Regions from separate parts of the Bradyrhizobium sp. CCBAU 53340 genome, predicted to be linked through region 1. Evidence: predicted binding sites of a transcription regulator. Region 1 holds the regulator's gene; each other region holds the start of a gene.
What was found. Region 1 encodes PhoB, which activates phosphate uptake and scavenging genes when phosphate is short. Its sites were predicted from a motif close to TGTCATNNANCTGTCAT; they were not measured.

Region 1 (3,273 bases):
AAACAAGTTCGACATGTGCCAGAGCTTGGTCGCCTGCTCCTGCAACGCCTTGACCAGCGCAGGATGGGCATGGCCAAGCGCATTCACGGCGACGCCCGAGGTGAAATCGAGATAGCGATCGCCGTTGGTTGCGATCAACCAGACGCCTTCACCGCGCTCAAAACCGATGTCGGCTCTGGCGAAAACGGGGAGCAAATGCGGCGCTGCGCTGTTGGTCATGACGATCACTTGATTGTTGCGGACGGACAATGTGTGCATTGCGCAACGCACCATTGACCGGCCCGGAAAACGAAACGTGCCGCCTTTTAAGGGCGGCACGCACGACTATCTTAGGCCTGGTGAAACGGGTGTCAATGCCGCCCGGAAAGCCTCGCGAAACGCTGATTCCGTAGTCTTGCGGTGGCGATTTTGCGGGATTTTCGCCACGGAACATGTGGAAGCGAGTCGGCGGACTCTTGCGCGTGAGTCACGCCATATTGTAGCGTTTGGCTTGTCAGATACGACATCTCGTGCAGCGGTTCTGATCCCATAAGTCCTCATGTACCGGCGTAAACGTTCGGGCGCATCTGGTGCGCCCGGCGAGCCTTAAGGGATTCTGGCGGCACGGGTTTTTCGAGACTTAGGCATTCGTCGTGCCGCCCCAGGATGGCGGCGCGCGGCGAAGGAAAGGGTGCAATGACGGTTTTGACCTGGTCCGACGATCGCGTCGAGCAGCTGAAAAAGCTCTGGGAGGCCGGACTTTCGGCCAGCCAGATCGCCGCTGAGCTTGGGAATGTCACCCGCAACGCCGTGATCGGCAAGGTGCACAGGCTCGGCCTGTCCGGCCGGGCCAAGAGCCCCTCATCGGCAGCTCCGCGGCCGCGCAAGGCGCGTCCCGCGCAGCACATGATGCGGGTGAGCCGCCCCATGGCGCGCGGCAACACCGCGCTGGCGCAGGCCTTCGAGGTCGAGGTCGAAGCCGAACCCGTTACCTATGACAACGTGGTGCCGATGAGCCAGCGGCTCTCGCTGCTCGAACTCAACGAGGCGACCTGCCACTGGCCGGTCGGCGACCCCTCGAGCCCGGATTTCTTCTTCTGCGGCGGCAAGGCACTGTCCGGCCTGCCCTACTGCGCCCAGCACTCGCGTGTCGCCTATCAGCCGGCCGCCGATCGGCGCCGCGCGCCGGCCAAGCCGAGCACGCGCTGAGCATTGCTGAGACGACATTGTCCCGGCCCGGGCCGGGACAAAAAGAAAAGCGCGCCACTGGGCGCGCTTTTTTGTTTGGCATGAGTGCCGCTAGCTTGACGTCTGCTCTGCCTTGGCAAAGCGATCGTCGAGCGCATAGCCGGCACCGCGGACGGTGCGGATCGGATCCTGCTCGCGGCCGAGATTGAGCAGCTTGCGCAGGCGGCCGATATGGACGTCCACGGTGCGCTCGTCGATATAGATGTCGCGGCCCCAGACGCTGTCGAGCAGCTGCTCGCGCGAGAACACGCGGCCCGGATGTTCGAGGAAGAACTCCAGCAGGCGGTATTCGGTCGGGCCGAGATCGATCGGCCGGCCCGAGCGCGCCACGCGGCGCTTTTCGCGGTCGAGCTCGATGTCGCCGAAAGCGAGCACGGTGGCGAGCCGCTCGGGGCTGGCGCGCCGCAAGAGGCCCTTCACGCGGGCGAGCAGCTCGGGCACCGAGAACGGCTTGACGATGTAATCGTCGGCGCCGGTGGCAAGTCCCCGCACCCGCTCGCTCTCCTCGCCGCGCGCGGTGAGCATGATAATCGGCAGCTGCTTGGTGTCGGACCGGGTCCGCAGCCGGCGGCACAGCTCGATGCCCGAGAGCCCCGGCAGCATCCAGTCGAGCACGATCAGATCGGGGATGTGCTCCTTGAGGCGGGTGTCGGCGTCGTCGCCGCGCATCACCGTCTCGACGTCATAGCCGTCGCCCTCGAGGTTGTAGCGGAGAAGCTCGGTGAGAGCTTCCTCGTCCTCAACAACCATAATGCGTGCGCCCATGGGCTCGTCGCTCCTTAAGTATTCGGGACCGTGGTGGCGAAGGTCGTCATGTCGCCCTTCGGCCGCTTGTCGGTGATGGCCTGGCCTTCGATCATGTAGAACACCGTCTCGGCGATGTTGGTGGCATGGTCGCCGATCCGCTCGATGTTCTTGGCGCAGAACATCAGATGGATGCAGAATGAGATGTTGCGCGGATCCTCCATCATGTAGGTGAGGAGCTCGCGGAACAGCGAGGTGCAGATGGCGTCGACTTCCTCGTCGCCCTTCCACACCGCCATCGCCGCCGGCAGATCGTGCGCGGCATAGGCGTCCAGCACCGACTTGACCTGCTGCTGCACGAGGTCGGTCATGTGCTCCAGGCCGCGGAACAGCTTGAGCGGATGGAAATCCGTCTCCAGCGCCGCGACGCGCTTGCCCATGTTCTTGGCGAGGTCGCCGATCCGTTCGAGATCGGTCGCAACGCGCATGGCGCCGACGATCTCGCGCAGATCGACCGCCATCGGCTGGCGGCGCGCGATGGTCAGCACGGCGCGCTCCTCGATCTTCTTCTGCAGCGCGTCGAGCTCGGCGTCGATGGTAACGACGCGCTGGCCGAGCGCGACATCGCGGCGGATCAGCGCGTCGACGGAATCGACGATCATGCGCTCGGCGATGCCGCCCATCTCGGCGACCAGGCGGGTGAGCTCCTGGAGGTCGGTGTCGAAGGCTTTTGCGGTATGTTCAGAACCCATGTCCTGTCTCCTCAGCCGAACCGGCCGGTGATGTAATCCTGCGTGCGCCGGTCGGACGGCGACGTGAAGATCTTGCTGGTGTCGTCGAACTCGATCAGCTCGCCGAGATACATGAAGGCAGTCTTGTCGGAGACGCGCGCCGCCTGCTGCATGTTGTGGGTGACGATCGCGATCGTGTAGTTCTCGGACAGCTCCTGGATCAGCTCCTCGACCTTGGCGGTCGAGATCGGGTCGAGCGCCGAGCACGGCTCGTCGAACAGGATCACCTCGGGCCGCACCGCGACGGTGCGGGCGATGCAGAGGCGCTGCTGCTGGCCGCCGGAGAGCGACAGGCCGGAGGCATTGAGCTTGTCCTTGACCTCGTTCCACAGCGCGCCGCCGCGCAGCGCCTTCTCGACGCGGTCGTCCATCTCGGATTTCGAGATCTTCTCATAGAGCCGGATGCCGAAGGCGATGTTCTCGTAGATCGTCATCGGGAACGGCGTCGGCTTCTGGAATACCATACCGACGCGGGCGCGCAGCAGGTTGAGGTCGAGCTTGGGATCGAGAA
Region 2 (3,273 bases), 2.8 Mb from region 1:
CCGCCTTGACCAGGCCCTCGATGCCGTAGATCGGCACCCAGAGCGTGTAGATCGACAGCACATGCGTCAGGCCGCAGGCCATGATGAAGGTCGCGAAGGCCCAAAAGACCCAGCCGAATTTGAGGTCACGCCGTTTGGTGACGAGGATCGCCAGCGCAAACGGGATCGAGAAATAGGCAATCGCAATGCTGGCGTCGGAGACGACGTGGAGCCAGATCAGCTCGGGTTCCCACAGCAGGCAGATGCCGTGCGGTGAGAACATCGAGGAGTCCAGGATGCGTTCGAAATAGGCCCACATGATCGGTTCCCGAGAGGGTTGCAGCCCGCAGCGGTCCGCAACATCGCGTCGCCCGCGAATCAATTGATATTTCGACCCATCTGGAGGAGCGCGCCAAGGCCGGGTGATGCCGAGGTCATATTTCGCGCGATATGCACGCTCGCGGGACGACAGGGCGGTGCCGGCCCATTTCGCCTGATTCGCGGCTGCGCGAGCGGGGACCCAGCGGCCGGCCTGGCTTGCTGGTGCCGTGGGGGCAGGCTAGGACAGGCCAATGTCAGGACAGATCATGACCGGGTCTTCTTCAAGCGAGCGTACCACGCCTGTGGCGATCACCATCGCCGGCTCTGATTCGAGCGGCGGTGCCGGGATCCAGGCCGACCTGAAGACCTTTGCCGCGCTCGGCGTTTACGGCGCCTCCGCGATCACGGCGCTGACGGCGCAGAACACCCAAGGCGTCACCGGCATTCACGCCGTGCCGGCTGCATTCGTCACCGCGCAGATCGATGCGGTGTTCGCCGATCTCGACGTCGGCGCAGTAAAGATCGGCATGGTGGCGCAGGCTGGCAGCATCGACGCGATCGCCTCAGCGCTGTCGCGCTGGAAGCCTCGCCACGTCGTGCTCGATCCCGTGATGGTGGCAACCTCGGGCGACCGGCTGCTGGCTGCGGAGGCCGTCGAAGCCTTGCGCGCGAAACTGATGCCGCTCGCATCCGTGATCACGCCCAATCTGCCGGAGGCGGCCGCACTGCTCGATGAGCCGGTCGCGCGAAGCGAAGCCGAGATCGAAGGCCAGGGGCGCCGTCTGCTCGGGCTCGGCTGCCGTGCGGTCCTGATCAAGGGCGGGCACGGCGAGGGCAGCGAGAGCATCGACTATCTCGTCAGCGCCCATCACACGATCGCGCTCGCCGCGCCGCGCGTCGCCACCCGCAATACCCACGGCACCGGCTGCTCGTTGTCCTCGGCGGTCGCGGCGGGCCTTGCCAAGGGCGAGGATCTCGAGACGGCCGTGCGCAACGCCAAGAGCTGGATCAGCGCAGCGATCGCAGCCGCCGACCGCTTCAGTGTCGGACATGGCCACGGACCGATCCATCATTTCCACAGGTTTTACTGACGCAGCGGCGATTCATCCGTTTGGCGCGGCTGTCTCACCCTCCCCTGGAGGGGAGGGTCGGCTCACATTGAGCGCAGCGAAATGTGAGACGGGGTGGGGTGACGGTTTCTCCGCATCCGACCGTGCCCGTGTTGAGAGATCACCCCACCCCGCTCGCGCTGCGCGCGATCGACCCTCCCCCTCCAGGGCCCTCCAGGGAGGGTAAGAGTTCGTCCCTCTGTTGGTCGGCTTGTCGCTTCCCGGTTCATGAGTGAACTCGTGCCGCCCCATGTCGCCTGATTGTCGCATGCGGCTGATATTCGCGGGGAGGGCGAGGCAAGGTCTGATTCGTATCTGAGGGTGCCTCAAAGGTTCAATCGTCATCCCCCTGTCACGGGACATTGTTACAGGCTGTCGCATGGGAAGTTACGATGTGAGTGACGAGAGCCCGGAGCGGCGCTTTCGCACGTTGTTCATCTCCGACGTCCATCTCGGAGCCCGCGGCTCGCAAGCCGACCTGTTGCTGGACTTCCTGCGCTACCACGATGCCGACACGATCTATCTCGTCGGCGACATCGTCGATGGCTGGGCGCTGAAATCGAGCTGGCACTGGCCGCAATCGCATAACGACCTGGTTCAGAAGCTGTTGCGCAAGGCGCGCAAGGGCGCCAAGGTCATCTACGTCCCCGGCAATCACGACGAGTTCCTGCGCAACTATTACGGCACCCATTTCGGCGGCATCGACGTCGTCGAGAACACCGTCCACGCCGGCGTGGACGGCAAGCGCTATCTCGTCATCCACGGCGATATCTTCGACCTCGTGGTGCAGAATGCGCGCTGGCTCGCCCATCTCGGCGACAAGGCCTACGACTTCGCGATCCAGATGAATCGCTTCGTCAACTTCTTCCGCCGCCTGTTCGGCGTGCCCTATTGGTCGCTGTCGCAATGGGCCAAGCAGAAGGTGAAGAACGCGGTCAACTATATCGGCGCGTTCGAGCAGGCGCTCTCGGCCGAAGCGCGGCGCCATGATGCCGACGGCGTGATCTGCGGTCACATCCACTACGCCGTGATCCGCGACGAGAACGGCATCCGCTACATGAACTGCGGTGATTGGGTCGAAAGCTGCACCGCGCTGGTCGAGCACGACGACGGCCATTTCGAGATCATCACCTGGGCCGATCATTTGCGGAAACCCGCGGAAGTCCCGCAGGTGGCGGCAAGAGCTGCCTGACGAGAGCTGCTTGATGCGCATCCTGGTCGCGACCGACGCCTGGCACCCGCAAGTCAACGGTGTGGTTCGGACGCTGACCAAGCTGGCTGATGCCGCCGAGGGACTCGGTGTCGAGTTCACATTCCTGACGCCGCAATCGTTCCGCACCTTCGCGATGCCGAGCTATCGCGACGTGCGGCTGGCGATGCCGCGCCCGGCGCGCATCGCGAGGCTGATCGAGGAAGCGCGCCCCGACAGCATCCATATCGCCACCGAAGGGCCGATCGGCCTGATGGTCCGCCGCTATTGCCGCCAGCGCAGACTGCCGTTCACGACCAGCTTCCACACCCGTTTTCCCGAATATGTCCGCGCCCGCGTGCCGGTTCCGGGCTCGCTGATCTGGCGGGCGCTGCGCCGTTTCCACAGCCCGAGCCAGGCGGTGATGGCGGCAACGCCGGCGCTGGCCCGGGAGCTCAGCGAGCGCGGCTTCGACAATGTCGTGCTGTGGCCGCGCGGCGTCGACACGCATCTGTTCCATCCTCGCGCCGTCGATCTCTGCCTGCCGGCCCCGGTGTTTCTCTCGGTCGGCCGCGTCGCGGTGGAGAAGAATCTGGAAGCGTTCCTCGACCTCGATCTGCCCGGCACCAAGGTGGTGGTCGGCAACGGGCCGGCGCGCAACGTGCTGGAAGAGGC
Region 3 (3,273 bases), 370 kb from region 1:
GCGGCAAGCCATTGCTGGCGCGCACGAACCTCGCTAGGCCTGTGATCAATATCGATACAGGGGAAGCGAAGGCATGACTGAAGCGGCATTGGGCGCAATGAGCGGACTGCGCGTCATCGATCTCACGCGCGTGCTCGGTGGTCCCTACTGCACCCAGATCCTCGCCGACCATGGCGCCGACGTGATCAAGGTCGAGCCGCCGGCGGGCGACGAGGTGCGTGAATGGAGGCCTCCCTTCCACGAGGACGATGCGGCCTATTTCATCGGCATCAACCGCAACAAGCGCTCGATCGGCCTCGACCTCGCTTCCGAGGGCGGCCGTGTCGTGCTGCTCAAGATGCTGGAGACGGCGGACGTCCTGATCGAGAATTTCAAGCCGGGCACGCTGGAGAAATGGGGCATCGGCAACGAGGTGCTCAGCGAGAAATTCCCGCGCCTCGTGCATTGCCGGATCTGCGGCTTCGGCGCCGACGGCCCACGCGGCGGCAATCCCGGCTATGACGCCATCATCCAGGCCATGACCGGCATGATCGCGGCGACCGGATCGGCCGAGAGTGGCCCGATGCGGATCGGCGTGCCGCTGGTCGACATCACCACCGGCCTTTACGCGGCGATCGGCATCCTGATGGCGCTGTCGGAGCGGCAGCGCTCGGGCAAGGGCCAGTTCCTGGAGACGACGCTGTACGAAACCGGCCTTGCCATCATGCATCCGCACACCGCGAATTATTTCATGCACGGCAAGCCGCCCGGCCTCACCGGCAACGAGCATCCCAACCTCGTGCCTTACGCCATCTTCCCGACCAAGACCGACAACATCTTCATCGGCGTCGGCAATGACGGCACCTTCCGCAAGCTCGCCAAGGAAATCGGCAAGCCCGAGCTCGGCACCGATCCGCGCTTTGCCCGCAACAAGGACCGCATCGCCAATCGCGAGGCGCTGCGCGCAGTGCTTGCCGCGGTGTTCAGCCAGCATGAGGCCGAGCCGCTGTGCAATCGCCTGCTCGCCGCCGGCCTGCCTGCAGGCCCCGTGCAGAAGATCGACCAGGCGCTGACCAACCCGCACACGATCGCCCGCGGCGATGTCATCGAGAAGGACTGGTACAAGGGCGTGGCCTCGCCGATCCGGCTCGACCGCAGCAAGCCGAGCCTGCGTCGGCTGCCGCCGAAGTTCAGCCAGCACTCCCAGGAGGTGCTGGGCGAGTTCGGCTACTCAAAGGCGGAGATCGACGCGATGATCGCCAAGGGCACGGTCTGTGGGCCCGAGCGCAAGCGCTAGGACGCGATCAGAACAAGACCGAGCGGCAGCGCAGGTGCGCTCCCACTCCCGCTTGCGGGAGAGGGTCGGGGAGAGGGTATCTCCACGGCGGGACAATCCCCTAGAGGAGAAAGCCCTCACCCGCGCTACGCGCGACCTCTCCCGCAAGCGGGAGGGGTTTTCGAGCCCGCGGCCCCATCGTCCTGACATCACGCGATTCCGCAGTGCGGCGCGGGCACACATGTGCGCCGCGAACGAAGCAGGCCGCGCGCGCCGCCTCCGCCTATTTGATGGCTTCCCTTTTCCAGCGCTTGCCGCTTTCGTTTCGGCCGCTTACACAGTCATGTGAACGTCATATGGCGCTGCTAGCGCAAGCGCTTCTTTATTGACGGCTGAGGGAGGTTTTCTTGATGGCTCTTCGATTTCTTGGGACAGCTGCCGCTGTTGCACTCACTGTCGGCATGACGGCTTCGCCGGCACTGGCCGTGACCGAAATCCAATGGTGGCACGCGATGACGGGCCCGAACAACGATGTCGTGGTCAAGCTCGCGAACGATTTCAACGCGTCGCAGAGCGACTACAAGATCATCCCCACCTTCAAGGGCAGCTATGCCGATACGCTGAACGCGGGCATCGCGGCGTTTCGCGCCGGCAGCGCGCCGGGCATCATGCAGGTGTTCGAGGTCGGCACCGCGACCATGATGGCAGCCAAGGGCGCCATCAAGCCGGTGTCCGATCTGATGAAGGAGCAGGGCGAGAAGTTCGATCCGCAGTCCTACCTGCCCGCGATCACGGGCTATTACTCTACCGCGAAGGGCGAGATGCTCTCCTTCCCCTTCAACTCGTCGAGCATGGTGATGTGGGTCAACCTCGACGCGCTGAAGAAGGCCGGCATCGAAAACCCGCCCAAGACCTGGCCGGAAGTGTTCGAAGACGCCAAGAAGCTGCACGCGACGAGCCCGACCTGCGGCTTCTCGTCGAGCTGGGTCACTTGGGGCTTCATCGAGCAGTTCTCGGCGTGGCACAACGTCGCGATCGGCTCCAAGGCCAACGGCCTCGACGGTTTCGACACGGTGCTGGACTTCAACAACCCGCTCGAGACCAAGCTGCTCGAGAACCTCGTCGAGCTCCAGAAAGACAAGAGCTACGATTATTCGGGCCGCACCAACACCGGCGAAGGTCGCTTCACCTCCGGTGAATGCGGTCTCTATATGACGTCCTCGGCGTTCTATCCGAACGTCAAGGCCAACGCGAAGTTCAACTATACGGCGGTTGCGATGCCGTACTTCCCGGACGCCAAGGACGCGCCGCAGAACTCCATCATCGGCGGCGCTTCGCTGTGGGTGATGGGAGGCCGGTCGGCCGAGGAATATAAGGGCATCGCGAAGTTCTTCACCTTCCTCTCCGATACCGATCGTCAGGTTTATCTGCATGAAGTCTCGGGATACCTGCCGATCACCAAGGCGGCCTATGAGAAGACCAAGGCGTCGGGTTTCTATGAGAAGAATCCGATCCTCGAAGTGCCGCTGAAGGAGCTCACCAACAAGCCGCCGACCGAGAATTCGCGCGGCCTGCGCTTCGGCGGCATGGTTCAGATGCGCGACGTCTGGTCCGAGGAAATCGAAGCGGCGCTCGCCGGCAAGAAGCCGGCCAAGGCGGCGCTCGATGCCGCGGTCTCGCGCGGCAATCAGATGCTCCGTCAATTCGAGCGGACCGCGACCAAGTAAGGCCGCTTCAATCGTGGCTGCGGCCCTTCCGCAGCCACGATCTCGCACGACACGATCTCTCGAGATGAGGCGGGGGGCTTCATGGAGAACCGGGCCATCTTTTCAGGCAGGCTGCTCGCCTGCCTCCTGGTGTTTCCGCAACTTGCGATTTCGCTGATCTTCTTCTACTGGCCGGCGGCGCAGGCGCTCTGGCAATCCTTTCTGGTGCAGGATGCCTTCGGACTCTCGACCGAGTTCGTGTGGTTCGAGAACTATGTCAATCTGCTGAACACGCCCGAATATTATCAGGCG

Region 2: the regulator PhoB is predicted to act here: its motif matches at 1,749-1,765, upstream of XH89_RS11850 (UDP-2,3-diacylglucosamine diphosphatase).
Region 3: the regulator PhoB is predicted to act here: its motif matches at 1,595-1,611, upstream of ugpB (sn-glycerol-3-phosphate ABC transporter substrate-binding protein UgpB).

What each region holds. Positions count from the first base shown of each region.
Region 1 covers NZ_CP030055.1:7,477,833-7,481,105, forward strand. The annotation lists gene XH89_RS35470 (aspartate aminotransferase family protein) at 1-219, opposite strand, end outside; gene XH89_RS35475 (GcrA family cell cycle regulator) at 676-1,188, shown strand; gene phoB (phosphate regulon transcriptional regulator PhoB) at 1,279-1,992, opposite strand; gene phoU (phosphate signaling complex protein PhoU) at 2,007-2,723, opposite strand; gene pstB (phosphate ABC transporter ATP-binding protein PstB) at 2,735-3,273, opposite strand, start outside.
Region 2 covers NZ_CP030055.1:2,526,110-2,529,382, forward strand. The annotation lists gene XH89_RS11840 (PAS domain S-box protein) at 1-298, opposite strand, end outside; gene thiD (bifunctional hydroxymethylpyrimidine kinase/phosphomethylpyrimidine kinase) at 552-1,391, shown strand; gene XH89_RS11850 (UDP-2,3-diacylglucosamine diphosphatase) at 1,789-2,601, shown strand; gene XH89_RS11855 (glycosyltransferase family 1 protein) at 2,615-3,273, shown strand, end outside.
Region 3 covers NZ_CP030055.1:115,054-118,326, forward strand. The annotation lists gene XH89_RS00515 (CaiB/BaiF CoA-transferase family protein) at 74-1,276, shown strand; gene ugpB (sn-glycerol-3-phosphate ABC transporter substrate-binding protein UgpB) at 1,666-2,982, shown strand; gene ugpA (sn-glycerol-3-phosphate ABC transporter permease UgpA) at 3,064-3,273, shown strand, end outside.